DNA from 4 places in the Streptomyces sp. CRCS-T-1 genome. Region 3 is predicted to be linked to each of the others. Evidence: riboswitches for the same ligand, from Rfam matches in the RefSeq annotation. Region 3 holds a riboswitch; each other region holds the start of a gene.

Region 1 (7,205 bases), 1.4 Mb from region 3:
CGTCGATGTCGAGGATCCTCTCCTCGTACGAGTCGTCGGGCGGCGGGGTCTTCGTGCTGCGGCGGGCCATCGCTGCCGGCTCCTCCTGTTTGCTGGTCGCTCGCCTGCGGGGCGTTCCTGTCGGTGACGAGACGCCCCTTCGGCTCGCTCTTGCCTCTGCGATCCGGATCTGACGCCGACCATTGTGGACCGCCGCACTGACAACCGGGACAAGGACCCGGTCTCTGACGTCCGCCGCGCCGTCCGGGCCCGGCACAGCGGGTCACTCGATCTCGCTCTGCGCGTACGCGCAGCGGGAACTTCACCAGCGCTCCGCACGCTTGCATACAGTGGCAGGACCGGCAGGAATCCGCGGTCGGACGACCGCACCGCGATCGAAGGGACGTACATGCCCATGGGTCACACGGCCACAGCCCAGGCAGGCTCCGGGGGCCTGACAGCGACCGAGCACCGCCTGGCCAACGGCCTGCGCGTGGTGCTCTCCGAGGACCACTTGACCCCGGTCGCGGCGGTGTGCCTCTGGTACGACGTCGGCTCGCGCCACGAAGTCAAGGGGCGTACCGGCCTGGCTCACCTTTTCGAGCATCTGATGTTCCAGGGTTCCGCCCAGGTGAAGGGCAACGGCCACTTCGAGTTCGTCCAGGGCGCGGGCGGCTCGCTGAACGGCACCACCAGCTTCGAGCGCACCAACTATTTCGAGACCATGCCCGCCCACCAGCTGGAGCTCGCGCTCTGGCTGGAGGCCGACCGGATGGGCTCCCTGCTGACCGCCCTCGACGACGAGTCGATGGAGAACCAGCGCGACGTCGTCAAGAACGAGCGCCGCCAGCGCTACGACAACGTCCCCTACGGCACCGCTTTCGAGAAGCTGACCGCCCTCGCCTACCCGGAGGGCCACCCCTACCACCACACCCCGATCGGCTCGATGGCCGACCTGGACGCGGCGACCCTGGAGGACGCGCGCGCGTTCTTCCGGACCTACTACGCGCCGAACAACGCCGTGCTCTCCGTGGTCGGCGACATCGACCCGGAGCAGACCCTGGCCTGGGTCGAGAAGTACTTCGGCTCCATTCCCGGCCACGACGGCAAGCACCCGCCCCGGGACGGCTCGCTGCCGGAGACCATCGGCGAGCAGCTGCGCGAGGTCGTCGAGGAGGAGGTCCCGGCGCGCGCCCTGATGGCCGCCTACCGGCTGCCGCACGACGGCACACGCGCGTGCGACGCGGCCGACCTGGCCCTCACCGTCCTCGGCGGCGGCGAGTCCTCCCGGCTCTACAACCGCCTGGTACGACGGGACCGTACGGCCGTGGCGGCCGGCTTCGGTCTGCTGCGGCTCGCCGGGGCGCCGTCCCTGGGCTGGCTGGACGTGAAGACGTCCGGTGACGTGGAGGTGCCGGTCATCGAGACCGCCATCGACGAGGAGCTCGCCCGGTTCGCCGAGGAGGGCCCCACGGCCGAGGAGATGGAGCGCGCCCAGGCCCAGTTGGAGCGCGAGTGGCTGGACCGGCTCGGCACGGTCTCCGGCCGGGCGGACGAACTGTGCCGGTACGCCGTGCTGTTCGGCGACCCGCAGCTCGCCCTGACCGCCGTACAGCGCGTGCTGGAGGTCACTGCGGAGGAGGTCCAGGAGGTCGCCAAGGCCCGCCTGCGGCCCGACAACCGCGCGGTGCTCGTCTACGAGCCCGTAGCCGACGAGACCGGCGAGGACGCCGACGACGACACCGCAGCCGCGGCCACGAACGAGAACGAGGAGGCGGCCAAGTGACCGAGCTCGCCACAATGGACTTCCACCCGCAGCCGCAGGCGGGCGACGCCAAGCCGTGGGCCTTCCCGGCCCCCGAGCGCGGCACGCTCGACAACGGCCTCACGGTGCTGCGCTGCCACCGCCCCGGCCAGCAGGTCGTCGCCGTGGAGGTGCTGCTGGACGCGCCCCTGGACGCCGAGCCGGCCGGCCTCGACGGTGTGGCCACGATCATGGCGCGGGCCTTCTCCGAGGGCACCGACAAGCACTCCGCCGAGGAGTTCGCCGCCGAGCTGGAGCGCGCGGGGGCCACCCTCGACGCGCACGCCGACCACCCGGGCGTCCGGCTCAGCCTGGAGGTGCCGGCCTCCCGGCTCGCCAAGGGGCTCAACCTGATCGCCGACGCCCTCAGGGCGCCCGCGTTCGCGGACAGCGAGGTCGAGCGGCTGGTCACCAACCGTCTCGACGAGATCCCGCACGAGCTGGCCAACCCCGCCCGCCGTGCCGCCAAGGAGCTCTCCAAGGAGCTGTTCCCGGCGGGCTCGCGCATGTCGCGGCCCCGGCAGGGCACCGAGGAGACGGTCGCCACGATCGACTCCGCGGCCGTACGCGGCTACTACGAGAAGCACGTCCGCCCGGCGACGGCCACCGCCGTGGTCGTCGGCGACCTCACCGGCATCGACCTCGACGTGCTGCTCGGCGACACGCTGGGCGCCTGGACCGGCTCCTCGGCCGAGCCGCGGCCGGTGCCGCCGGTGACCGCCGACGACACGGGCCGGGTCGTCATCGTGGACCGCCCCGGCGCCGTCCAGACGCAGCTGCTGATCGGCCGGATCGGCTCGGACCGGCACGACCGCGTCTGGCCCGCCCAGGTGCTCGGCACGTACTGCCTCGGCGGCACCCTCACCTCCCGCCTGGACCGCGTCCTGCGCGAGGAGAAGGGCTACACCTACGGCGTGCGGGCGTTCGCCCAGGTCCTCAGGTCCGCCCCGGACGGGACCGGTGCCGCGATGCTCGCCATCAGCGGCTCCGTGGACACCCCCAACACCGGCCCCGCCCTCGAGGACCTCTGGACGGTGCTGCGCACCCTCGCCGCCGAGGGGCTGACCGACGCCGAGCGGGACGTCGCCGTGCAGAACCTGGTCGGCGTGGCGCCGCTCAAGTACGAGACGGCGGCGGCCGTCGCGAGCACGCTGGCGGACCAGGTCGAGCAGCACCTGCCCGACGACTACCAGGCCGCGCTGTACCGGCAGCTCGCCGCGACCGGCACCGTGGAGGCCACCGCGGCGGCCGTCAGCGCCTTCCCGGGGGACCGTCTGGTGACCGTCCTCGTCGGCGACGCGGCGCAGATCAAGGGCCCGGTGGAGGCCCTCGGCATCGGCGAAGTCACCGTCGTCACCGCCGAGTAGCGGGAAGCGAGCGGCACGCGCGCGTAGGGGCCCTGGTTGTCTTCTAAGGCACCAGGGCTCCCTTATGCCCGAATTGATGTGGGAGTTGCCTGTCTGCCCTGTGGGATGCGCTACAAAAGCCTGGATCCGTTTGGGAATTGAAAGTGGCGCCGCTTAGCGTCGTCCGGGCTGTTCGTCAGGCAGTGCGCCGCACCCGCGGCACCGGACAGTCATCGCCGAGTCCCCGTACGGCGCGAGCCAGGGGAGCCGGGGACCCACCGTAGTCCCTGGGGTGAATCGGACGCCCGCGCGAGTCGCGAGGGGGTCCGTAGGAGACCTTCCTGCTCCGAACCCGTCAGCTAACCCGGTAGGCGAGAGGGAAGGAAAGGACCAGCCACCACATGGCGTTCACGCGCGCCACCGGGAAGCACCGTCGTCCCAGCCGGATCCAGCGCCGCACGGCCCGCGCCGCGGGTGTCGCGGCCCTCGCCACCACCGGTGTCGTCGGCGCCGTGGCCGCCCCGGCCTTCGCCGCGGAGCCCGCCGCCGAGCAGACGGGCCTCACCCCGGTCGTCACCATGGGCGACACCGTGGCCCAGAAGATCGACGCCCAGGCCGTCGCCCAGAAGCAGGCGGCCGAAGAGGCCATCGCCAAGAAGAAGGCCGAGGAGGCCGCCCGCGAGCGCGCCGCCGAGGCGGCCAAGGAGGCCAAGGAGCGGGCCGAGAAGGTCCGCGAGGCCAAGGAGCGCGCCGCCCGCGAGGCCGAGCGTAAGCGTCTCAACACCTTCGTCTCCCCGATCTCCGGCTCGTACGTCTCCACCGGCTACAAGTCCGGCGGCGCCGTCTGGTCCTCCGGCAGCCACACCGGTGTCGACTTCCACGCCTCCAGCGGCACGGCCGTCCACTCGGTCGGCATGGGCGAGGTCGTCGAGGCCGGCTGGGGCGGTTCCTACGGCAACCAGGTCGTGATCAAGATGAACGACGGGACGTACACCCAGTACGGCCACCTGTCGTCCAGCAGCGTCTCGGTGGGCCAGAAGGTCACCCCCGGCCAGCAGATCGGCCTGTCCGGCGCGACCGGCAACGTCACCGGCCCGCATCTGCACTTCGAGGCCCGCACCGGCCCCGAGTACGGCTCCGACATCGACCCCGTCGCCTACCTCCGCTCGCACGGTGTGAACGTCTGAACATCCGACGGCGACTGTTCTTCCCGAAAGCCCCGGCTCCCTGAGCCGGGGCTTTCGGCGTTCGCCGCGACCGGCGTTCGTCACGGCTGCCGACTGTCCAAAAAATATCCCTGATTTCCTGCCTGCCGTCGGAAATTCCGGCTCATTGCAATAGAGTCACGGAACACGCGTCACCAGTCGACGTTTCACGGGGATTAATGGGGAGGTCGGTCATGCGTATTCCCGCGCACTCGGTGTGCACGGCCATCCGGGACGACATCGTCGCGGGTGTCTACGAGCGTGGCGGCCGGCTCACCGAGGAACTCCTCGCGCGCCGCTACGGCGTCTCGCGCGTCCCCGTCCGGGAGGCCCTGCGCACCCTGGAGGCCGAGGGCTTCGTGGTCACCCGGCGGCACGCGGGCGCGTGTGTCGCCGAACCCACCGAGCAGGAGGCCGCCGACCTGCTGGAGATGCGCATGCTGCTGGAGCCGCTGGGCGCCGCCCGCGCCGCCCAGCGTCGCACCGAGGCCCATCTGAAGGTGCTGCGCGGCCTGGTCAGGCTCGGCCAGGAGCGCGCCCGCCGGGGCAACAGCGACGACCTGCGCTCGCTGGGCGGCTGGTTCCACGAGACGCTGGCCCAGGCCTCCGGCAGCCCCGCGCTGACCTCGATGCTCACCCAGCTCCGGCACAAGATCGCCTGGATGTACGCCGTGGAGGCACCGGCCGGACCCGTGGAGTGCTGGGCCGAGCACGGCGCGATCGTGGACGCGGTGGCGCGCGGGGACGGCGAGCGCGCGCGGGCGGTCACGGCGCTGCACACCGAGCGCGCGACGGCCGCGCACCGGTTGCGTTTCGGTTCGGCGGGGGAGCGCGCCGAGCGTGTGAGGAACTCGCAACATGCCGTAAACACGGCAAGCCTGCGGCATTAACACAGGAGCCGTATACAAAGAGTGGGTAATTCGCGGGGGATTATTTCTGCTGCCCGCCGACGGGAAATGCACCGGAAAGGCGAAGAGCTCGCCCGAGGAATTCGGACGAGCTCTTCAGTGTGCGCCGGTTCGGGCGCGGGGAAATACTCAGACGGTCTCGGGCAGTTCCTCCAGGCCCTCGGAGACCAGCTTGGCCAGCCGGTCCAGGGCGGCGTCCGCGCCCTCGGCGTCGGAGGCGAGGACGATCTCCTCGCCGCCCTGGGCGCCCAGGCCGAGGACGGCCAGCATGGAGGCCGCGTTGACGGGGTTGCCGTCGGCCTTGGCGATCGTCACCGGGACGCCTGCGGCCGTGGCGGCTCGGACGAAGATGGAAGCGGGGCGGGCGTGGAGGCCCTCGGCCCAGCCGACGTTGACGCGGCGCTCAGCCATGTGTTGCTGCCCTTCGGTGTTCAGGGTTGTCTAGACCAGTTTCCCATAACGTGAAGCTGTGCCGGAGCGGCCCTGCTGACCGCCCCGGGGTGCCGTCGGATCGCGGCCTCGACCCGACTGACGCCCTCCACAGACTGCCTCGCGTCCGCTGTCGGACGCTAGCCGTACTCTGGGGCCCATGCAGACCTCGCCGGACCGGCACGAGTATCCCGCCCACTGGGAAGCCGACGTGGTGCTGCGCGACGGCGGTACCGCGCGCATCCGGCCCATCACCGTTGATGACGCCGATCGTCTGGTCAGCTTCTACGAGCAGGTCTCCGACGAGTCGAAGTACTACCGCTTCTTCGCGCCGTACCCTCGCCTGTCCGCCAAGGACGTCCACCGCTTCACGCACCACGACTTTGTGGACCGGGTGGGACTCGCGGCCACGGTCGGCGGCGAGTTCATCGCCACCGTACGCTACGACCGGATCGGCGCCGACGGAACTCCCGCGTCGGCACCGGCCGACGAGGCCGAGGTCGCCTTCCTCGTCCAGGACGCCCACCAGGGCCGCGGCGTCGCCTCCGCCCTGCTGGAGCACATCGGCGCCGTCGCCCGCGAGCGCGGCATCCGCCGCTTCGCCGCCGAGGTGCTGCCCGCCAACAACAAGATGATCAAGGTGTTCACGGACGCCGGCTACACCCAGAAGCGCAGCTTCGAGGACGGCGTGGTCCGTCTGGAGTTCGACCTCGAACCCACCGACCGCTCCCTCGCCGTGCAGTACGCGCGCGAGCACCGCGCCGAGGCCCGGTCCGTGCAGCGGCTGCTCGCGCCCGGCTCGGTCGCCGTCATCGGCGCCGGGCGCACACCGGGCGGCGTGGGCCGCAGTGTCCTGGGCAACATCCGCGACGCCGGGTTCACCGGCCGTCTGTACGCCGTGAACAAGGCCCTCCCCGAGGACCAGAAGGAACTCGACGGGGTGCCCGCCCACCGCTCGGTGCGCGACATCGACGGCCCGGTCGACGTCGCGGTCGTCGCCGTACCGGCCGAGCACGTCCCCGAGGTCGTCAACGAGTGCGGCGAGCACGGTGTGCAGGGGCTCGTCGTGGTCTCCGCCGGGTACGCCGAGAGCGGCCTCGACGGGCGCGAGAACCAGCGCGCACTCGTGCGGCACGCGCGCACGTACGGCATGCGGATCATCGGCCCGAACGCCTTCGGCGTCATCAACACCTCCCCGCGGGTACGGCTCAACGCCTCCCTCGCCCCCGAGACGCCCCGCCCGGGCCGGATCGGCCTGTTCGCCCAGTCCGGCGCCATCGGCATCGCCCTGCTGTCCCGGCTGCACCGCCGCGGCGGCGGCGTCACGGGCGTGACCGGCGTCTCCACCTTCGTCTCCTCCGGCAACCGGGCCGACGTCTCCGGCAACGACGTACTCCAGTACTGGTACGAGGACCCCGACACCGACGTCGTCCTCATGTACCTGGAGTCCATCGGCAACCCCCGTAAGTTCACCCGCCTCGCCCGCCGGACGGCCGCGGCGAAGCCGCTGGTCGTGGTCCAGGGCGCGCGGCAC
Region 2 (7,205 bases), 200 kb from region 3:
GCGGAGGACGTGATCGGCGTGATCCGCGGCGGGGCCCGCGGGTATGTCACCAAGACGATCACCGGCACGGACCTCGTCGACTCCGTCTTCCGCGTCCAGGAGGGCGACGCGGTGTTCTCCCCGCGGCTGGCCGGGTTCGTCCTCGACGCCTTCGCCTCCACGGACGCTCCCCCGGTCGACGAGGACCTGGACCGGCTGACGCAGCGCGAGCGCGAGGTGCTGCGGCTCATCGCCCGGGGGTACGCGTACAAGGAGATAGCCAAGCAGCTGTTCATCTCCGTGAAGACGGTCGAGTCGCATGTCTCGGCGGTCCTGCGCAAGCTCCAGCTCTCCAACCGGCACGAGCTGACCAGGTGGGCCACGGCGCGACGGCTGGTGTGACCCGGCGACCGGGTCGGCCTGCGCCGTCGCGGTCCACCCTGCCCGTAGGTCCCGTGCCGGACCACCCGTCAGACCACCCGTGTCGCCCCCGCGTACGGCATCTCGTCGAGCGGGGCGACCCGTACCGGGGCCGATGAGTTGGGGGCGTGGATCATCTGGCCGTTGCCCACGTAGATACCGACGTGGCTGATACCGGCGTAGTAGAAGACCAGGTCACCGGGGAGGAGTTCGGAACGGGAGACGCGGCGGCCGGCGGCGATCTGGGAGTACGTCGTGCGGGGCAGTGCGACGCCCGCGGAGCGGTACGCGGCCTGGACGAGGCCCGAGCAGTCGAAGGCGTCCGGGCCGGTCGCGCCCCAGACGTAGGGGCTGCCGAGCTTCTGGTAGGCGTAGGAGACGGCGGCGGCAGCGCGGGCGTTGGGCGCCTGCGAGGCGGCGGAACCGGGGGCCGCCAGGGTGTCCCGGAGGCCCGTCGAGGAGCGGGAGGCGCGGTCCGTGCCGGGCCCTTCGCCCAGGCCGGCACGTTCCTGCGGGGTGAGCCGGGACAGCAGCTGCCGTGCGGAGCCCAGCTTGCCGGTGATCGTCTTCTTGTGCCGCTTCAGCTCCGTCTGCCGCGACTTCAGGGACGTCAGCTCGATGTGGGCGGCCCCGCGCAGCTGCTCGATCTCCCGGAGCTGCTTGCGGACACCCGCGACGGCGGACTTCTGCCGGTTGCCGGCCCGCTCCACGAACTCGGCGTTCTCGAGGTACCGGTCGGGGTCGTCGGACAGGGCGAGCCGGAGGGCGGGGTCGATGCCGCCGTCCCGGTACTGCGCGGCGGCGAGGGAGCCCAGGGCGTCGCGGGCCGAGTTGAGCCGTTCCTCCTTGCGGGCCGCCTGGTCCTGGAGCTTCCTGATCCGCTCTCCGGCGGCGTCGGCCTTCTCCTTCGCCCTGTTGTACTTCTCGGTGGCGACCTCCGCCTCCTGGTACAGCTTGTCCACCTCGGCCTTGACCTGGCCGGGGGTGAGCTGCGGTTCGGCGTGTCCGGTTCCGTCGAAGCCCGTCGCGGTCGCCGCGCCGGCGAGCGCGATCGTGGCGGCCGTACGGGCCGTGTTGCCGCTCGCGGTGCGCTGTCGGGGCTTGCGGTGCGCTGCCACCTGGGGTGCCACGTCCTTTCCTGCGACCGCCGGGCGTGCGACGACCGCAGTGGGGAGCGGACGGGCGGCCTGCGCGTCCGGCGACGGCCCGCACAGGGGAAGCGGGCCGCCGCCGGACCTTCTGGCGGTGGTGCCCGACTGCCGCCCCTGGCCCGGGCGGCGGTGGGGAGCCGGTCACCTGGGGCAGGACGCTAAACCTCGCCATGGCGGGCCCGTGGCCGGTGCGCGGAACTGTCCCGAGAGGACCGGCGGTGACCGTATGCGACCGTGATCCCGCCCCGGCGCCGTCGTCTTCACTCAGCGTGATGACCGATGCGTCGATTTCCCGGGCGAGTGCCAGTGATCGGGTGCTATGGGGCGCATATATGCATCGGTGGGCCGGTGCCGGGCGGATCGGACCCCCTGATTAGGCTCCGGCCTCATGGACGTTCTCATCCACCTCTTCGTCGGTCTCCACATCATCGGCATCGCCTCGCTCCTGGGCGGCTTTCTCACCCAGATGAAGGCGATGGGCGAGGGCACCGCCCGCTACACCCCGGCGATGCTGCACGGCGCGCTGACGATGCTGGTCACCGGTGTGATCCTGATCGGCCTCAACCAGGCCGACGACCAGTCCGTGAACAACATCAAGATAGGTGTGAAGCTGGCCCTGCTGATCGTGATCCTCGGCCTGGTCTATGTGAAACGGGACGACGAGAAGGTGGACAAGGGCCTGTTCGGCCTGGTCGGGCTGCTGACCACGGCGAACGTCTTCATCGCCGTGCTCTGGACCTGACCCGCCGGCCGGGCCGGGCACCGGACCGGGCCGCGGCGGCCGTCAGGGCGGCGGCCACCAGCCACGCGGCGATGGCGATCCACAACAGTGCCTCCCCGAAACCGTCGAGCCAGGAGACGTCGAGGGCGACGGCGACGCCCAGTGCCGCCGTCCCCGTCGTGGCCCAGGTGAACACGGTCGCCCAGCGGCGGACGTCATCACGGGGCCGGGGCCACAGGAACTCGGCGGCGAGCAGGACGGCGTAACAGACCAGCGCGAGCACGAGCAGGGCGACGGTCATATTGCGCAGGACGTCCCGGTCGTCCACGTTCCACAGGTACAGACGCACGCTGTCGGCGCTGATCAGCAGCGCCCCGGCGAGCGCCGAGAGGGCGAGGGCCCCGCCCGCGAGCCAGTGATCGCCGGTGCCCTCGGCCACCTGCCGCACATCGAAACGGACCAGGGCGAAGACGTACAGCACCAGCCCCAGCCAGAACAGCACCAGCGCCGCGTGCGCGAGCCACGCCTCCGACTCGGCCGCGGCCAGCGTGGCACCGAGCACGGCGAGCCCCTGGGTGGCCATGCAGCGCGCGAACACCGTCCCGGGCCTGCGCCGCTGCTCGCCCTGCGGGACGAGGACGAGCGGCACCGGCCAGAGCAGCACGGCGAGCACCAGCAGCGTCACGGCCAGAGCCTGCGAGCCCGCCGCCGAGAAGGCGGTCCCGAGGACAGCGGTCGCCGCCACGGTGGTGAGGGCCGTCGTCGTCACGCTCTCGAGGACGCCCGGCCTGCGGATGTACGCCCGCCACCTCGTCCCGGCCCGCAGCAGCCGCAGGGTGAAGTCCGCGGCGAACAGCAGCCAGGCCGCGCAGGCGAGAGCGAGGGCGATGAGCGAGAGGACCTCGTACCCCGCCAGATCCAGACCGACCGACAGGGTGCCGGTCGCCAGCACGGCGGCACTGGCCGCCGGGGCACGCCGCGCCCACCAGGCGACGGAGGGGGAGGTCGCGGGCATGGGCCCGATGCTAGGTAGGCCCCGCGCGCGTTACGGGCAGGCCACGCGCGCGGGGTCCCAAAAACCTGCGAGACCCGTCAGGCCGGACGCACCACGCTGTGGATCGACGACTCGCCGTCGTAGTAGATCGACTCCTCGCGCACGTACGTGCCGGGCTTCGGAGCGTGGATCATCATGCCGTTGCCGATGTAGATACCCACGTGGGTGACATCGTCGTAGAAGAAGACCAGGTCACCGGGCTGTGCGTCGGCCAGGGGGACCGTGGTGCCGGCGTTGACCTGGTCGTACGTCGTGCGCGGCAGGGTCACCCCGGCGGCCTTCCAGGCGGCCTGGGTGATGCCGGAGCAGTCGTAGGAGCCAGGGCCGGTGGCGCCCCAGACGTACGGCTTGCCGATCTGGGCGCGGGCGAAGGCGAGCGCCTTGTCGGCCTTGGTGGCGTACGAGGAGTCGGGCGCGGTGGACGACGACCCCGAGGACGAACCCGCCGAGGAGGAGCCGCCGCCCTGCTGCTGGGCGGCCTCCTGCTCCTGCTCCCGCTCCTTCTGCTGCTCGGCCTGCTGCCGGGCCAGCTCGGCGGCCTTGCGGGCCGCCTCCTGCTGCTTCTCCTTCTCGATCGCCGCGAGCCGCGCCTTCTCCTCGGCGGTCAGCTTCGACAGCAACTCGCGCGCGTCCGCGAGCTTCCGCTGGACGGTGGCCTTGGCCGTCTTCAGGTCGCCCTGCGACTCGGTGAGCGTCTCGAGGCTCTCGGCGGCCTCCTGACGCTTCTCCATCGTCTCTGACTGCTGAGTGATGTAGTCGTCGACCGCCACTTTCTGACGGCCGGTCATCCGGTCCATCAGCTGGGTCTGGTCGAAGTAGTCCTGCGGGGTGTCCGCGAGCAGGAACGTCGCCGTGTCCGGGGCGGAGGCGCCGGTGCGGTACTGGGCGGCGGCGAAGGTGCCCAGCTCCTCCCGCGCCTCGTTCAGCTTCTCGGTGCGCTGGGCGACGTCGTCGAGGAGGGTGTCGACGCGCTTGCGCTGCTTGGCGGTCTTCTCCTTCGCCCCGTTGTACTTCTCGGTCGCGGACCCGGCCTGGCGGTAGAGGTCGTCGACCTTCTTCTCGACTTCCTCCAGGCTGGGCTTGTCGTCGGCCTCGGGGGCGGCGTTGGCCGACTGGGACAGCAGGGCCACGGAGGTGAGGGCCGCCGTTGCGAGGGCGGGGGTCCGTATGCCTGCCACGCGCGAACCCGTAGGACGCGACTTGCGGTGCGACGCCAAGGGAGGCGACTCCTTCCATGCTCCGCCTACCGGGTTAGCTGTCGGGTTCGGGCGGGTGCTTCGGAAGGGTTGCCCTACGGCCTTCTCCGGAAAGGGAGTCGGGCCGATTCACCCCGGGGTCTCGGTTGGGTCCCCGGCTCTGGCTGCCGCTGCGGCACGCCGGACTCGGCGGAGGCCACGCGGCCCGGCGAGGTTCGCCGGTGGGGGTCGTGTGGCCTCCTCGCACGGTAGCCAACTCGTGTGGCCCTTGTGAAGGTTGATGGGTGATATGCCCGATACATTTCCGTGACCTTACTCATGAGCGTCGCCGAGAGTGATCAATCGGGGGAGGTCGGTCATCATTCGTCCGCAATTGTGGAGGCCATAGCGGCCTGTGATCACCCGGACCTGGAGGGTGACGGGGGGGTGCTTTCGGCGATGTTCTCAGGGCGGCGGCGGGCTGTCAGTGGGGCGCCCTAGACTCGGAGAGCGATGAGCAGCCTCTTTGACGACAGCTTCCTGGCGGACCTCCAGGCCCAGCGGGGCCCCGCGGACGAGCCCCCGCCGCCGCCCGAGGACGATCACGGACCGGAGCCGGTCCCGGACGATCTGTTCGGCGGGAAGTTCGACGTGCCGCCGGACCGCGACGCCTACTACCGGGGCGGCGCCGCGCGCCCGCCGGTGGACGCCGCCGCGCTCCTGGAGGGGCTGAACGACAACCAGCGCGCCGCCGTCACCCACTCCGGCTCCCCGCTGCTCATCGTCGCCGGCGCCGGCTCCGGCAAGACCCGCGTGCTCACGCACCGCATCGCCCACCTGCTCGCCGAGCGGGACGTCCACCCGGGCCAGATCCTCGCCATCACCTTCACCAACAAGGCCGCCGGCGAGATGAAGGAGCGCGTCGAACAACTCGTCGGCCCGCGCGCGAACGCCATGTGGGTGATGACGTTCCACAGCGCCTGCGTGCGCATCCTGCGCCGGGAGAGCAAGAAGCTCGGCTTCACCTCGAGCTTCTCGATCTACGACGCCGCCGACTCCAAGCGCCTGATGGCCCTGGTCTGCCGCGACCTGGACCTCGACCCCAAGCGCTTCCCGCCGAAGTCCTTCAGCGCCAAGATCAGCAACCTGAAGAACGAGCTGATCGACGAGGAGGATTTCGCCGCCCAGGCCGCCGACGGCTTCGAGAAGACCCTCGCCCAGGCCTACGCGATGTACCAGTCACGGCTGCGCGAGGCGAACGCCCTCGACTTCGACGACCTGATCATGACGACGGTCAACCTGCTGCGCGCCTTCCCGGACGTCGCCGAGCACTACCACCGCCGCTTCCGCCATGTGCTGGTGGACGAGTACCAGGACACCAACCACGCCCAGTACTCCCTCGTCCGGGAGCTCGTGGGCACCTCCGAGCACCCCGTCGACGTACCGCCCAGCGCGGACGACCTGCCGCCCGCCGAGCTGTGCGTGGTGGGCGACGCCGACCAGTCGATCTACGCCTTCCGCGGCGCGACGATCCGCAACATCCTCCAGTTCGAGGAGGACTACCCGGACGCGACGACGATCCTCCTGGAGCAGAACTACCGCTCCACACAGACGATCCTGACCGCGGCCAACGCGGTCATCGAGCGCAACGAGTCCCGCCGCCCCAAGAACCTGTGGACCAACGCGGGCACGGGCGCGCGGATCACCGGCTACGTCGCCGACACCGAGCACGACGAGGCGCAGTTCGTCGCCGACGAGATAGACCGTCTCACCGACGCGGGCGAGGCGAAGGCGGGCGATGTCGCCGTCTTCTACCGCACCAACGCCCAGTCCCGTGTCTTCGAAGAGATCTTCATCCGCGTCGGCCTGCCCTACAAGGTCGTCGGCGGCGTCCGCTTCTACGAGCGCAAGGAGGTCCGGGACGTCCTGGCCTACCTGCGCGTCCTGGCCAACCCGGAGGACTCGGTGCCGCTGCGCCGGATCCTCAACGTCCCCAAGCGGGGCATCGGCGACCGCGCAGAGGCGATGATCGACGCCCTCTCCCAGCGCGAGAAGATCAGCTTCCCGCAGGCGCTGAAGCGCGTCGACGAGGCGTACGGCATGGCCGCGCGCTCCACCAACGCCGTCAAGCGGTTCAACACGCTGATGGAGGACCTCCGTACGGTCGTCGAGTCCGGCGCCGGCCCCGCCACCGTGCTGGAGGCGATCCTGGACCGTACCGGGTACCTCGCCGAACTGCAGGCCTCCACCGACCCGCAGGACGAGACCCGGATCGAGAACCTCCAGGAACTCGCCGCCGTCGCCATGGAGTTCGAGCAGGAGCGCGCCGAGGACGAGCAGGGAACGCTGGCCGACTTCCTTGAGAAGGTCGCGCTGGTCGCCGACTCCGACCAGATCCCCGACGAGGAGGACGGCGACGGCGTCATCACCCTGATGACCCTGCACACCGCCAAGGGCCTGGAGTTCCCGGTCGTCTTCCTGACCGGCATGGAGGACGGCGTCTTCCCGCACATGCGCGCCCTCGGCCAGACCAAGGAGCTGGAGGAGGAGCGGCGCCTGGCGTACGTGGGCATCACGCGCGCGCGGGAACGGCTCTATCTGACCCGCTCCACCCTGCGCAGCGCTTGGGGCCAGCCGTCGTACAACCCGCCCTCCCGGTTCCTGGAGGAGATCCCGCCGACCCATCTGGAGTGGAAGCGGACCGG
Region 3 (7,205 bases):
GATCTTCACGGTGCCGGACAGCTGCTGGACGTCCGACTTGGCGATCTTCTCGATGAGCTGCTGTGCGGTGATCTTCGGGAGGTCGGGGTCCCCGGAGTCGGCGAGCGCGGGGACCAGCCCGATCGTCGCGGCCGCCACCCCCATCACCGTGACCGGTACGACGTACCGCGCGGCCTTGCGCCGTCCGGAACGCCGCTCGTCGACCTCCCCGGCGGTCGTGCTGTCGTCGGATGCGTACGGTGCCATGTGTGCCCTACCTCCGTGGTCGGCGGCGGCTGTCCGTGTCGTCCACGCACTCGTCCCTGAGCCGCCATTCTCACCCGAACAGGTGAGGAGTGGTGTTTTCCCTGGTGTTCATCTGACCAAATCGGCCAGGGAAATACGTCAGACCCCGGACTCAACTCCACGTACTGCTGGGGTATGACACGGAGGACCGGCTCCTCCCCCGACCCGTAGGGGACGGGGGCCGGTTCGGGCGCCGCTTCGGGGCTAGCCCGCCCGGTGCACCACCGCGTCGCACAGCTCCACGAGTGCCGTCTTCGCGGCGCACTCGGGCAGGGGGGCCAACGCGGAGCGGGCGTCCTGGGCGTAGCGGACGGTGTCCTTCCGGGCCTGTTCCAGCGCCGGGTGGGCGCGCAGCAGGCGCAGGGCCTCGGCGTGCCGTTCGTCGTCGGTGAGGTCGGAGTCCAGCAGCTCGCACAGGGCGATGTCGTCCGCGAGGCCGAGCCGGGCCGCCCGCTCACGCAGCCGCAGCACCGGCATGGTGGGGATGCCCTCGCGCAGATCGGTACCGGGCGTCTTGCCGGACTCGTGGGAGTCGGAGGCGATGTCCAGGACGTCGTCCGCGAGCTGGAAGGCGACGCCGAGGCGCTCGCCGTACTGCGTGAGGACGTCCACGGTGGTCTCGTCGGCGCCGGACATCATCGCGCCGAACCGGCACGACACCGCCACCAGCGAACCGGTCTTGCCGCCCAGCACGTCGAGGTAGTGCTCGACGGGGTCGCGGCCGTCCTGCGGTCCGGCCGTCTCCAGGATCTGGCCGGTCACCAGCCGTTCGAACGCCTCGGCCTGCACCCGCACCGCCTCCGGGCCGAGGTCGGCCAGGGTGTGCGAGGCGCGGGCGAAGAGGAAGTCGCCGGTGAGGACCGCGACGGAGTTGTCCCAGCGGGTGTTCGCGCTCGCCACCCCGCGGCGCACCGTCGCCTCGTCCATCACGTCGTCGTGGTACAGCGTGGCGAGGTGGGTGAGCTCCACGACGACGGCCGAGGGCACGATCCCGGGCGCGTAGCGGTCACCGAACTGGGCGGAGAGCATCACGAGCAGCGGACGGAACCGCTTGCCGCCGGCCCGCACCAGGTGCTGGGCGGCCTCCGTGATGAAGGGCACCTCGCTCTTGGTGGCCTCGAACAAGCCTTCCTCGACAGCCGCCAACCCGGCCTGGACATCGGCTTCCAGAGCCTGGTCCCGCACGCTCAGCCCGAACGGCCCGACGTCGGTCACGAGGGGTCTCCTGTCTGCTGTGTCTGCCGGTGATTACGCGGATTGTCGATAGGTCGCTGCCATCACTCGAGTCAGCGTATCCGGTCACGTTTCGATCACCGCCAGCGCCCATGGTTACAGGCCGGGTGGTATCTGATCACGACCGTTATGTTTTCGATCAGCTCATAAGAACAGACATTTATCGACTTACCGGGAGGTAGTGAGATATGCACGATTTGCCGTGACGATTGCGCAAATTCCCTTTGACGGGAATTGCCCCACAGGCTCGTGATCAGTGAGTTGAATCACGTTAACCCCTGTGTCGCGCCACCCCGGCATCGACCCGTACCTCCTTCAGCCGAACGCCAGTTGAGCCTTGACTCTCGCAAAGGATCAAGCGGACCAAACACCCCCGACCAAGGTCAACCGCGCGATATGTGATTCCCATGCTTGTTCCCGACATGTGCTCTCGCATACGTTCCCGCCCTGTCCGGCGGACGCCGAATCCTGCCGCCGCCCGGACCCCCACACACAAACCGACTCACTCACGCAGGGCAGGAGCGGGGGACCCAGGTAAGTCGCCGGTCCGCACAGCGGCACGGCTCGGGGTGAAGCCGCGCACGGCAGTACATCGCCGTACGCGGCCGGGCACCTCCCGGCCCGAACCCGACAGCTCACCTCGCAGGCGCCGGAGAGGAATATCGCCATGGCCGGACGAGGCAAGCACCGTCGCCCCAGAACCAACCCGCTCTCCCGAGGTGTCGCGATCGCCGGCACCGGCGGAGCGGCCCTCACCCTCCCGCTCCTCGGAGCCACCTACGCGAGCGCCACCGAGGCGCCGCAGAGCGCACCCGCCGTCGCGCAGTCCCTGCCCCAGGCGGTCCAGCCCAAGTCGCTCACGTACACCGTGGCCAAGGGCGACACGCTCTACCGCATCGCGGACAAGTACGACGTCGCGGGCGGCTGGAAGAAGCTCTACAAGGACAACCGCTCCGCCATCGGCGACAGCCCGAAGGTGATCCACCCGGGTCTGAAGCTGAAGGTGTCGACGACGAAGGCGCCCGCCGCGAAGAAGGCGACCAAGTCGTCCGCTCCGGCCAAGCCGGCCGCCAAGCCCGCCGGTGGCGTCGCCAAGGCCACCCAGGCCTCGGCGAAGACCTACGCCGACAACCTCGACGGATGGATCCGCGAGGCGCTGGACATCATGGGCCAGAAGGGCATTCCGGGGTCGTACGACGGCATCCACCGCAACGTCATGCGCGAGTCGTCCGGCAACCCCCAGGCGATCAACAACTGGGACTCCAACGCCGTCAAGGGCACCCCGTCCAAGGGCCTGCTCCAGACCATCGACCCGACCTTCCAGGCCTACCACGTGGACGGCACGTCGTGGGACCCGTACGACCCGGTCGCCAACATCACCGCGGCCTGCAACTACGCGGCCGACCGCTACGGCTCGATCGACAACGTCAACGGCCCGTACTGAGCCGTCCCGCCCAGCAGTCGCTCGAGGACGACGGCGATGCCGTCGTCCTCGTTCGACAGGGTGATCTCGTCGGCCACGGCCTTGAGTTCGGGATGGGCGTTCGCCATCGCGACGCCGTGGGCCGCCCAGTCGAACATCGGGATGTCGTTGGGCATGTCACCGAAGGCGATGGTGTCCGCCGGCCGCAGCCCCAGATGCTCGGCGGCAAGCGCCAGGCCCGTCGCCTTGGTGACGCCGCACGGCTGCAGCTCGACCGTGCCGGGCCCCGACATCGTCACCGTCGCCAGTGAACCGACCACCGAACGCGCCGTCGCCGCCAACTCGTCGTCCGACAGATGGGGATGGCGCAGCAGCACCTTGCTGATCGGCTCGCACCACAGGTCGTCGCGCCGCTCGACCCGTACGGCCGGCAGGGTCGGGTGCGGCATCAGATAGCCCGGCTCGATGAGCGTGAGCCCGTCGACCCCGTCCTGGTCGACCGCCGCGTACACCTGCCCCACCTCCGCCTCGATCTTGCCGAGCGCGGTCTCCGCCAGCTCCCGGTCCAGGGTGATGGACCACAGCAGCCGGTCCGCGCCGGCGTCGTACACCTGCGCGCCCTGTCCGCACACCGCGAGCCCCGTGCAGCGCAGGTCGTCGAGGAGCGGTCGCACCCGCGGCGCCGGCCGGCCCGTCACCACGAGGTGCTGCGCACCGGTGTCCGCCACCCGCGCGAGCGCGGCGAGCGACCGGTCGGAGAGGGTGTCGTCGCCGCGCAGCAGCGTCCCGTCCAGGTCGGTGGCGATGAGTGAATATGCGATGGGTGCGGCCATGATCTGAGAATACGGACAGCGCGCCCCTTCGTTTCATCGCACCGTGGACACCGATTGCCCGGTTGAAGGCCTCTGCACCAGTTGGCAACAACATGGTCCGCTACCTACCGTCGAGGCCGTCTCGGGCGGTACCTTCCAAGTGTCCAGGGGGGACTTGATCGGGGGGTCAGGTTGAGCAGTGGGCGCATTCGCGTGGCTGGGCCCGGGGAGCTCGGCGAAGGGGAGAAGGAGCGCTGGCGCGCACTGCGCGCTGCCTCCGAGGCACCGCGCAACCCCTTCATGGAACCGGAGTTCACCGAAGCCGTCGGCCTGGTGAGGCCGCAGGCACGGATCGCGGTGGTGTACGAGGGGCTGGAGCCGGTCGGTTTCCTGCCCTACGAGCGAGGGCCGTTGGGCCAGGGCCGGGCCATCGGGCTCGGGGTCTCGGACGCGCAGGGGGCGATCCTGCGGCCGGGCCTGGACCTGGAGGCGGGCCGGCTCCTGAAGGCCTGCTCGGTGTCGAGCTTCGCCTTCGACAACCTGGAGGCCGAGCAGCGGCTGTTCGTCCGGTACGCGGCCGAGGAGCACGCCACCTACGTCATCGACGTGGAGAAGGGCTACGAGACGTACGAGTCGGTGCTGCGCGCCGAGTCGCCGAAGTTCCTGAAGACCACCCTGGCCAAGGAGCGCAGGCTGGGACGGCAGGCCGGCGAGACGCGGTTCGTGTTCGACGAACGCGACCCGGCCGCGCTGCGCACCCTCATGGAGTGGAAGTCCGCGCAGTACCGCAGGACGGGCCGGCAGGACCGCTTCGCCCGGGAGTGGATCACCCGGCTCGTGGGGCGGCTGGCCCGGACCCGGGCAGCTGAGTGCGCCGGCACCCTGTCCGTGCTCTACGCCGGAGAGCGGCCCGTCGCCGCGCACTTCGGTCTGCGCTCGGCCTCCGTCCTGGCCTGCTGGTTCCCGGCCTACGACCCGGAGTTCGCGAAGTACTCGCCGGGTCTGGTGCTGCATCTGCGCATGGCCGAGGCGGCGGCCGCCGAGGGCATCGGCATGCTCGACCTCGGGCGGGGCGCGGCGGAGTACAAGGACGCGCTGAAGACGGGCGAACTGCCCGTGTACGAGGGCGCGGTGACGCGACCGGGGGCGGGCGCGGCACTGCACTGGCTGAGCCGCGAGCCCGCGCGCCGCGCGCACAGCTTCGTCCGGGGCAGGCCGCGGCTCGCGGCGCTGGCCGCGCGGACTTTGAAGGGCGCGGCTCGGCTGCGCCGTGGCTGAGCACGAGTTCGTACCTGAAGGCGAGTTCGTACGTGAAACGCGATTTCGTACCTGACATGAGTGGGGGGTGAGGGGCGCATGGCTCGTTCGGCGCGTGCGCGGGAGGAGATACGGCGGTTCCTGGACATCGGGGCGGTTCAGGTCGCTGAGCTGGATCTCGACGGTGACGGTGACGAGGCGGTGCTCAGACCCGGGCCGGGGAGCCCGCCGGTGACGCACGGCGAGGTGTTCGTGCTGGTCCGCAGGGGTGGGCGGCCCGTGGGCACGCTGCTCGGGCGGGTGCCGGAGGGGGCGGACGCACGGGGTGTGCTGGAGGCGCGGGCGCGGGCGGAGTGTGCGGCCGGGGATGTCGAGGACGCCGGGTGTGCCGGTGAGCCTCCGTACACCAGTGTCGTCGTCGCGACCCGGGAGCGGGCCGGGCAACTGGCCCGCGCGCTGGACTCGCTGCTGGCGCAGGACCACCCCCGGTTCGAGATCGTCGTCGTGGACAACGCGCCCGTCACGGACGAGACGCGGGAGCTGATCGAGCGGAAGTACGCCGAGCGCGTGCGGTACGTGTGCGAGCGGGTGCCCGGCCTCGCGGTCGCGCACAACGCGGGCCTCGCGGCCGTGCGGGGCGAGGTGGTCGCCTTCACCGACGACGACGTGGTCGCCGACCCGCGCTGGCTGACCGAGCTGACCGCGCCCTTCGCCGCCGACGCCGGACTGGGCTGCGCCACCGGGCTGATCCTGCCCGCGCGGCTGACGACCCCGGCCCAGGTCCTCCTGGAGAGCCACGGCGGCTTCGCGAAGGGCTTCACTCCAAGGACGTACGACCCGGCGCGTCCGCCGGGCGACGAACCGCTGTTCCCGTTCACGGCGGGGCGGTTCGGCTCCGGGGCCAACATGGCGTTCCGTACGGCGGTGCTGCGTTCCGTCGGCGGTTTCGACCCGGCCACCGGTGCCGGTACGGCCGCCCGGGGCGGCGACGACCTCTACGGATTCGTCCGTGTCCTGGCCCAGGGCCACCGGCTGCGCTACACACCGTCCGCACTGGTGTGGCACCACCACCGGGAGACCTGGCGGGACCTGGAGACCCAGGCGTACGGCTACGGCGCCGGGCTCACGGCCTATCTGACCGCGGTGCTGGTGAACCGGCCCGCGCTGCTGCCGGCGTTCCTCGCCCGGCTGCCCCGCGGCCTCGCCCACGCCCGGACGCTGACGGCCGTACGCGAGACGGACGGGGGCGGGGCGGACGAGGGCGGGGCGCCGGGTGACCACGACGTGCGGACGCATCCCTGGCCACGGCGGCTGTCGCGGCTGCAGCGCAGGGGGATGCTGTACGGGCCTGTCGGCTATGTGCGGGCGCGGCGGGCGCTGCGCGCGACGGTCGGCGCGACGGTTCGGAGGGCGAGATGAGGACGTCGGCACGGACGCGAGGTGAGGGGCCGATAGCGCGCTCGGGGACCCCGGCCATCCCCGTCTTCCTGTACCACGCCGTGATGGACGACCCGCCCGACTGGATCGCCGAGTTCACGGTCACGCCGAAGCAGTTCGCGGCCCATCTCGACGCCTTGGCCGACAGCGGCCGTACGCCCGTCACGATCAGTACGATCGCCGACCATCTGGCCGGGCGGGCGCCGCTGCCGCCCCGGCCCGTGCTGCTCACCTTCGACGACGGCTTCGCCGATCTGCCCGGACCGACCGCCGAGACGCTGGCCGGACGCGGGCTGCCCGCCACCGCCTATCTCACCACCGGCGCCATCGCCCCGGGCGGCCGCAGTCTGCTGCCGCCCGCCCCGATGATGACCCTGGACCGGGCGGCAGAGCTGGAACGTTCCGGCATGGAGATCGGCAGCCACACCGTCACTCACGCACAGCTCGACACCCTGTCCGGCAAGGACCTGGCGTACGAACTGCGCACGTCCAAGGCCGTGCTGGAGGACGCCCTCGGGCACGAGGTCCGCCATCTCGCCTATCCGCACGGCTACAACAGCCCCCGGGTGCGGGCCATGTCGGCCCGGGCCGGTTACGAGACGGCGACCGCCGTACGGCACGCGCTCAGCTCCGAGGGCGACGAGCGGTACCGCATCGCCCGGCTCATCGTGCGGCGTACCCACACCGTCGCAGATGTCGAGGGCTGGCTGGCGGGGGCGGGCGCGCGGGTCGCGCCCTACCGCGACGGGCCGAAGACG
Region 4 (7,205 bases), 1.1 Mb from region 3:
TGCCGGCCCTGGCCCGCGAGGGGTACGGCTGGGGCACGGTCCGCTGGCGCGAGCTGGGATCGACCCTGGCCTGGCCGGGATCCTGGCGGATCGCGCGCCGGCACTGGCGGTACGGGGCGGGTGAGCTGCGGCGGTCGCTGTCCAAGGCTGCGTTCACGGACGCGGTGGGCAGACTGCTGCCCGGGGTGACCGAGGAGGACCTGGTGCCGACGGCGGCGGGGGTGCGGGCCCAGGCCGTGCTGCGGGACGGCACGCTGGTGGACGACTTCCTGATCCGCGAGGGCGCTCGTACGGTGCATGTGCTGAACGCGCCGTCTCCTGCGGCTACGGCGAGCCTGCCGATCGGGCGGGAGGTGGCGCGGAGGGCGTTGAGCGTGCTGTGACGCCGGGCCCGGGCGGGTCCGCCGCGTGGGTCCGCGACCCGGCGGAGCGGGCCGCCGCGGCCTCACCCCGCCACAGCCCCTTACCCGACGGCCGTAAAATCGGCCTCACTGTGTCTGACGTGAATACCCCCGAAAGCATCCAGCCGCCCAGCACCCCCGACGGCGAGCACCCCGACCACGCGCCCGGTGTGTCCATCCGGCATACGCGGGCCAAGGGTGAGCCGCGCTTTCCCGACGGGCCGAAGGCCGATCCCGCCGGGTCGCACTTCGAGCGGCGGATCCGGAGCTTCCAGCCGCGGCGGAGCCGGGTGACGGCAGGGCAGGCGGACGCGCTGCAGCGGCTGTGGCCCAAGTGGGGACTGGACATCGACGGGCAGCGAGGCCTCGACCTCGCCGGCCTGTTCGGCAACGACAACCCCGTCGTCCTGGAGATCGGCTTCGGCATGGGCGAGGCGACCGCGCAGATGGCCGCCGCCGACCCCCGCACCAACATCCTCGCCGTCGACGTCCACACCCCCGGCCAGGGCAACCTGCTCAATCTCGCCGACCAGGACGGCATGTCCAACATCCGGGTCGCGAACGGCGACGCGATCATCCTGCTCCGCGAGATGCTCGCCCCGGACTCCCTCGACGGCCTGCGCGTCTACTTCCCCGACCCCTGGCCCAAGAAGCGGCACCACAAGCGCAGGCTGATCCAGCCCGAGTTCCTGACCCTCGCCGCGACCCGTATCAGGCCCGGCGGGACCGTGCACTGCGCCACCGACTGGGAGCCGTACGCCGAGCAGATGCTCGAGGTCCTCACCGCACACCCCGACTTCGAGAACACGCAGGCGGACGGCGGTTTCGCGCCCCGTCCCGACTTCCGTCCCCTGACCCGTTTCGAGGGACAGGGACTGGACAAGGGTCATGTCGTGAACGACCTCCTCTTCCGTCGCGTACAGCACGTGGAGCAACCCCCCGCCGGCGCCTGACCGCCCCCGGTTTCCTCCCGCCTGCGGACAGCGCCCATCCGTCGTTAGGGTCAATGCCGTGGCCACCTGCCCCCCGTATCCGTCGTATCCCAGCGTTCCCGCCGACGGCGTGCCCTTCGCCGGCACGGCCGCCGGCCCGCTGCGGCACGCCCACTGGTGGCAGCGCGCCTGGGTGCGCTACGGCGCGCTGTCCACGCTCCTCGTGATCTCCGGCCTGGTCATCCTCGCCCTGGTCCGCGAGGAGACCGGCACGGAAGGGTTCCTGGTCGGGCTCGGGCTGGCCGTCCTCCCGGTCCCCCTGCTCATAGCCGCGTTCCGCTGGCTGGACCGGGTCGAGCCGGGGCCCTGGCGGAACCTGCTGTTCTCCTTCGCCTGGGGTGCCTGCGCGGCGGCGCTGATAGCGATCGTCGCCAACAGCTTCGCGACACAGTGGATAGCGACGGCGACCGCGGACCCGACGAGCGCGGACACGCTGGGGGCGACCGTCATCGCGCCGGTGGTCGAGGAGTGTGCCAAGGCGGCGGCCGTTTTACTGGTCTTCCTCTTCCGGCGGCGTGACTTCACCGGCATCGTCGACGGGGTCGTCATAGCCGGCGTCACGGCCACCGGCTTCGCTTTCACGGAGAACATCCTCTATCTGGGCATCGCCTTCGGCACCGACCAGCTCGCGGGGCACAGCGGCATCGCCTCCGTCACGGCGGCGACCTTCTTCGTGCGGATCGTCATGTCGCCGTTCGCGCATCCGCTCTTCACGGTCCTCACGGGCATCGGCTTCGGCATCGCCGCGCTCGCGGCGGACGGCCGCCGCCTCCGCCGCGTCGCCTTCCCGCTCTCCGGGCTGCTGCTCGCGATGGGCATGCACGCGATGTGGAACGGCTCCTCGGCGTTCGGCGAGTACGGGTTCTTCGCCGTGTACGCGGCGTTCATGGTGCCCATCTTCGGGCTGCTGACGTGGCTGGTGATCTGGACCCGGCAGCGGGAGCTGAAGACCGTACGGGCGGAGCTGCCCGCGTACGCCGTCGCCGGCTGGCTGACCCCGGCCGAGCCGTACGCGCTCGGCTCGATGCGGGCCAGGCGGATCGCCCGCCAGTACGCCCGCCGCCACGCGGGGAAGTCCGCGGCGCGGGCGGTGGCGCAGTACGAGTCCTACGCGACCTCTCTGGCGTTCCTGCGCCACCGGGGCCGCCGCGGCCGCGCCGGGCCCGACTTCGTCGTACGGGAACGGGAGCTCCTGGAGGAACTCTGGCGCCGCCGAGACGCCGCCCGCCCCGCCCTGGACCACGCGGCCCGCATCACCGCCCCACCCGTCCCGGTGGCGGCACCCCCCTGGCCGGTACACGGCGCCTACGGCTACGGCCACCCGACAGGGACATACGGCCATGCCTACGGTTACCCGACGACCCCCTACCCCGCCCCGACGACGCCGTACCCCGCGTACAAGACGACGCCGTACCCCGCGTACAACCCGTACCGCTCGTAGCCGAGGCGCGGGCCGACAGCCGCGGGCAACGGGGCCGGTCGTCGGCCGGTCCGATGCCGGTTGTCCGCCGGTCCGGTGCGGTCGCCCTCCGGTCCGGTGCGGTCGCCGTCTGCTCTGGTCCGGTGCCGGGCGCCGCGGCCGTGGCGCCCGGCACGGATTGGTCTCGGCGGCGCGTGCCCGGCGGTCTGCCCGCAGCCGCGGGCAACGAAGGCCGGGTCGTCGGCCACCAGTCCGGTGTGGTCGTCAGCCGGTCAGCCGCCGGTCCGGGCCGGGCGCTACCCACCGACGGCGCGTGCGACGGCAGTCAGGCCGCAGCCGCAGGCAAACGACAGCCGGGCCGGCCGCCAGCCCCAGCCGAGCGCCCCAGCCGGAGCGCCGCCGCACAGACCGGTAACGGAAGGGCCTGCCGACGGCGGTCAGCCCGCAGCCGTCGGCCACGAAAGCCGGGCCGCCCACCAGTCCCGTGTGGTCGTCAGCCGGTCTGGCGCCGGTCAGCTGCCGGTCCGGTACGGGCGCCACGGCCGTAGCCGCACCGACGGCGCGTGCGACGGCAGTCAAGCTGCAGCAGCAGGCAAACGAAAGCCGGGCCGGCCGCCAGCCCCAGGCCGAACGCCCCGGCCGAAGCCCCACCGCACAGGCCCTGGCCCATCGCGGCAGCGCGTGCCGGGGCGCTGTGCCCTTGGTCGTTCAGACGGCGAGCATGCTCGGCGAGCAGGACGAAACCCCGCCCCGGCGACCGCTCAGGCCGAAGCCTCCGTAAGACGCGCGATCTCCGACTCCGTCAGCGTGAGGTCACCGACTCCGACCAGGGCCGGCAGTTGTTCCACCGTGCGGGCGGACGCGATCGGGGCCGCCACCGTGGGCTGCGCGGCGAGCCAGGCCAGGGCGATCGTGGCGACGGGGGCGTCGTGGGTCGTGGCGATCTCGTCGAGGGCGGTGAGGACGCGGAGGCCACGGTCGGTCTCCAGGTGCTTGGCGGCGCCGCCGGCCCGGGCGCTGTCGACGGTCGTGCCGGGGCGGTACTTGCCGGTGAGGAAGCCGGACGCGAGCGCGAAGTAGGGGACGGCCGCCAGGCCGGAGCGCTCGGCGAGGTCCTGGAGCTCGCCCTCGTAGGTGTCGCGGGAGACCAGGTTGTAGTGGGGCTGGAGGGCGACATACCGGGCGAGGCCCTCGCGGTCGGAGAACTCCAGGGAGGCCCGCAGCCGCTCCGCCGAGATGTTGGAGGCGGCGATGTGCCGCACCTTCCCGGCCTTCACCAGCTCGTCGAGCGCCCCGATGATCTCCTCCACCGGCACATCGGGCTGGTCGAAGTGGGTGTAGTAGAGGTCGATGTAGTCGGTGCGCAGCCGGCGCAGCGAGGCGTCGGCGGCGGCCTTGATGTTGGCGGCGGACAGGCCCTGGAACTCGGGGTGCTGGCTGACCTTCGTGGCGACGACGACATCGGCGCGGTTGCCGCGCGCCTCAAGCCACTTGCCGAGGACGGTCTCGGACTCGCCGCCCTGGTTGCCGTCGACCCACGCCGAGTAGACGTCGGCGGTGTCGACGAAGTTGCCGCCGGCGGCGGTGTACGCGTCGAGCACGGCGAACGACTGCGCCTCGTCGGCGGTCCAGCCGAAGACGTTGCCACCGAGGGCGAGCGGGAAGATTTCGAGATCGGAGGAGCCGAGCTTGCGAAGAGAAGTCATGTCTCTCGTCAACGGCCCTACCGGAGCGGCTCATTCCAGGTCCGACGCAAAGGTCCTGTAAACGCCCCCGCGCGCAGCGGGTCCGCAGACACCGAAAACCGGCAGCCCTGACGTCGGGGGGTCGTCGTCAGGGCTGCCGGTGCTTCGACTGGCTTGTGGCGCTTACGGGTTCAGGCCCTTGCCCCGCAGCCACGCCATCGGGTCGATCCCGCTGCTGGAGCCACCGGAGTGCACTTCGAGGTGCAGATGGGCGCCGGTGACGTTGCCCGTGGCACCGACGCGGCCGATGACATCGCCCGTGCTGACCTTCTGGCCGACGCTGACGCCGATGGAGGACTGGTGCGCGTACCAGATCTCCGTGCCGTCATCGAGGGTGAGGACCGTCTTGTAGCCGTACGAGCCGTTCCAGCCCGCCTCGGTGATGGTGCCGCTGTGCACCGCCTTGATCGGCGTGCCCGTGGGGGCGGCGAAGTCGAGACCCGTGTGGTAGCCGGAGGACCAGTAGGCACCGGCCTGACCGAAGGTCGAGGTGAGGGTGTACGAGGAGGTCGGCAGCGTGAACTGCTTGGCGAGGGCGGCGAGCCGCTCGGCCTCGGCCTTCTTCTTGGCCTCCTCCTCCGCCTTCCGCTTGGCCTCGGCGGCCTTGTCCTTGGCTTCCTTCTCCGCCTTGGCCACGGCTTCCGCGGCCGCCTTCTCGGCGGCGTCGGCGGCGTCCTGCGCGGCCTTGGTGTCGATCTGCTCCTGCTGGTGCTCGACCTGGGCCATGATCCGGGCGCGCAGCGCCTCGCCGGCGCCGGAGGAGCCCTCCTCGGCCTTGGCCGTGGCCGTGGCCCCGAGACCGCTGAGCGGAGTCGAGGAACCCTCGGGGGTGTCGTCGTCCGAGATGAGGGAACCCACCGAGGGAAGGTCCGACACGGAGATGGACACCGGCGGCTTGCCGGTCTGGGCGCTGGCCATGCCACCCGCGCCCACGGCGGCTATGACGCCGACGCCCAGGACGGTGGAGCTGCGGGCGAGACCTCCGCCGCGCTGCTTGGTGACGCGATGCCGGCCACGGACGGGACGGATGGATTCCTCGGTGGGGTTCCACTCCTGGAACGGGCCCTCGTCGGTGCGCTGACCGCCGTAGCCGAAAGTCTCGGTGTCGCGCTGGTTCCGCGCGAACGGGGCCGCGGGGGCAGGCCGGTTGGACGCCACGTGGGCGTACTCCTTTCCTTCCTTCTCGCCTACCGGGTTAGCTGACGGGTTCGGAGCAGGAAGGTCTCCTACGCGCGTATACCGACCGTGCTTCCACGGCGGTTTACGCCCGATTCACCCCAAGTGGTGGTTCCCCGGTTCCCTTTCAGGATTCGGCGCGTGCGCACGGAGCCGCCTTCTGTGACGGCTGGGACGACCGCGCTGCGTTATCGAACGTTAATAGACCCGGGGTGTGGATTCCAGCGATTCCACTTGATCATTAACCTTTTTCGTGCGGACTTACCTGCCATGACCGGCTTAAATCGGGCGAGTTGACCGCTCCGTAAGTGACCGCCGGGTATTGACGGCGTGTCAGTTGTTGTGCGGAGTGGTGCGGTTCGCTCACTGGCAGTAATGGCGGCACGGAAACCGGAAAACACCTAGGGCCGGAACCCTTTCGGATTCCGGCCCTAGGCCTTCAGTAGCGGGGACAGGATTTGAACCTGCGACCTCTGGGTTATGAGCCCAGCGAGCTACCGAGCTGCTCCACCCCGCGTCGTTGTGATTCCAGTGTACGCCATCCGCGGGACCACTCTTGACCACCTCATGCTCAGCAGCGGAATCCGCCCTCTAGAGCAGGTGACGGTTCGGGGCTTCGGCCCGCTGCTCGTGCTCCGGGAGGACGACGACCTCCGCCCCGCCGGCCGCCAGGACTCCGCTGCCGTCGGCGCCCCGGACGAAGGTGTCCGGCTCACGCCAGGCCGTGACCACACGGCGGACGCCGGCGTCGAGGAGCAGCCGGGCGCAGGGCGCGGGGCGGGAGGCGCGGCGGGCGCAGGGCTCCAGGCTGCTGTAGACCGTGGCGCCGGCGAGGCGCGGGTCGGACGGGTCGAGCTTCGCCAGGGCAGCCTCCTCGGCGTGCGCGAGCGGGTCGCCGCCCTCGCGGGAGTGGCCGCGGGCGAGTTCCGTGCCGTCGGCCGCGACCACCACCGCGCCCACGCTGAACGCCGTGTCCGACGGCGGGCAGAGGTCCGCCAACTCGCAGGCGAGGGCCAGCCAGTGGTGATCGGCCGCGGCGGCGAGGGCGCCGGTGCCCGGGGCGGTGGGCTCGTAGCGCATGAGGACGACGTCCTCGATCCGCCGCGTCTCCAGCAGCCGGAGCCTGCCGCCCTGGTAGCCGCCGGGGCCGAAGAGGCGGGGGGCCTTGGGATCGCCCACGAAGAGCGGGGCGAGGACCAGCTGGAGTTCGTCGGCGAGGCCCTGGGTGAGGAGCTGGGTGTGGATCAGGCCGCCGCCCTCGACCATGAGCCGCCGTACGCCCCGTACGTCGTGCAGGTGGGTGAGGAGCCGACGCCAGTCGAGGTCGGCGCCGAGGGGGACCACGTCGGTGGCGAGGCCGAGGGCCCGGGCACGCTCGGCGCCCTGGTCGGTCGTGTAGAGGACCTTCTCGCCGCCCGTGTGCCAGAACCGCGCCTCGGGGTCGAGGTCGCCGGTGCCGCTGACGGTGACC

The links. A riboswitch is a leader RNA that binds a small molecule or an ion and turns the genes downstream of it on or off. The one in region 3 is predicted to bind cyclic di-AMP.
Region 1: another riboswitch for cyclic di-AMP. It lies ahead of NNW99_RS08550 (M23 family metallopeptidase); the one in region 3 lies ahead of NNW99_RS14690 (LysM peptidoglycan-binding domain-containing protein).
Region 2: another riboswitch for cyclic di-AMP. It lies ahead of NNW99_RS13685 (C40 family peptidase); the one in region 3 lies ahead of NNW99_RS14690 (LysM peptidoglycan-binding domain-containing protein).
Region 4: another riboswitch for cyclic di-AMP. It lies ahead of NNW99_RS20000 (M23 family metallopeptidase); the one in region 3 lies ahead of NNW99_RS14690 (LysM peptidoglycan-binding domain-containing protein).

The regions. Positions count from the first base shown of each region.
Region 1 is NZ_CP101651.1:1,934,640-1,941,844, reverse strand. Features, by position in the region: gene NNW99_RS08565 (DNA topoisomerase (ATP-hydrolyzing) subunit A) at 1-70, opposite strand, end outside; gene NNW99_RS08560 (pitrilysin family protein) at 395-1,765, shown strand; gene NNW99_RS08555 (pitrilysin family protein) at 1,762-3,150, shown strand; cyclic di-AMP (ydaO/yuaA leader) riboswitch at 3,354-3,518, shown strand; gene NNW99_RS08550 (M23 family metallopeptidase) at 3,531-4,316, shown strand; gene NNW99_RS08545 (GntR family transcriptional regulator) at 4,529-5,224, shown strand; gene NNW99_RS08540 (HPr family phosphocarrier protein) at 5,372-5,653, opposite strand; gene NNW99_RS08535 (bifunctional GNAT family N-acetyltransferase/acetate--CoA ligase family protein) at 5,832-7,205, shown strand, end outside.
Region 2 is NZ_CP101651.1:3,102,066-3,109,270, reverse strand. Features, by position in the region: gene NNW99_RS13705 (response regulator transcription factor) at 1-381, shown strand, start outside; gene NNW99_RS13700 (C40 family peptidase) at 450-1,517, opposite strand; gene NNW99_RS13695 (hypothetical protein) at 1,939-2,292, shown strand; gene NNW99_RS13690 (hypothetical protein) at 2,270-3,286, opposite strand; gene NNW99_RS13685 (C40 family peptidase) at 3,364-4,542, opposite strand; cyclic di-AMP (ydaO/yuaA leader) riboswitch at 4,551-4,709, opposite strand; gene pcrA (DNA helicase PcrA) at 5,014-7,205, shown strand, end outside.
Region 3 is NZ_CP101651.1:3,302,944-3,310,148, forward strand. Features, by position in the region: gene NNW99_RS14680 (outer-membrane lipoprotein carrier protein LolA) at 1-246, opposite strand, end outside; gene NNW99_RS14685 (polyprenyl synthetase family protein) at 490-1,500, opposite strand; cyclic di-AMP (ydaO/yuaA leader) riboswitch at 2,007-2,182, shown strand; gene NNW99_RS14690 (LysM peptidoglycan-binding domain-containing protein) at 2,186-2,962, shown strand; gene NNW99_RS14695 (HAD family hydrolase) at 2,926-3,774, opposite strand; gene NNW99_RS14700 (GNAT family N-acetyltransferase) at 3,961-5,031, shown strand; gene NNW99_RS14705 (glycosyltransferase family 2 protein) at 5,110-6,429, shown strand; gene NNW99_RS14710 (polysaccharide deacetylase family protein) at 6,513-7,205, shown strand, end outside.
Region 4 is NZ_CP101651.1:4,407,070-4,414,274, reverse strand. Features, by position in the region: gene lhgO (L-2-hydroxyglutarate oxidase) at 1-383, shown strand, start outside; gene trmB (tRNA (guanosine(46)-N7)-methyltransferase TrmB) at 494-1,354, shown strand; gene NNW99_RS20010 (PrsW family intramembrane metalloprotease) at 1,413-2,834, shown strand; gene NNW99_RS20005 (aldo/keto reductase) at 3,575-4,519, opposite strand; gene NNW99_RS20000 (M23 family metallopeptidase) at 4,682-5,716, opposite strand; cyclic di-AMP (ydaO/yuaA leader) riboswitch at 5,728-5,884, opposite strand; tRNA gene NNW99_RS19995 (tRNA-Met) at 6,178-6,251, opposite strand; gene NNW99_RS19990 (dihydrofolate reductase family protein) at 6,326-7,205, opposite strand, start outside.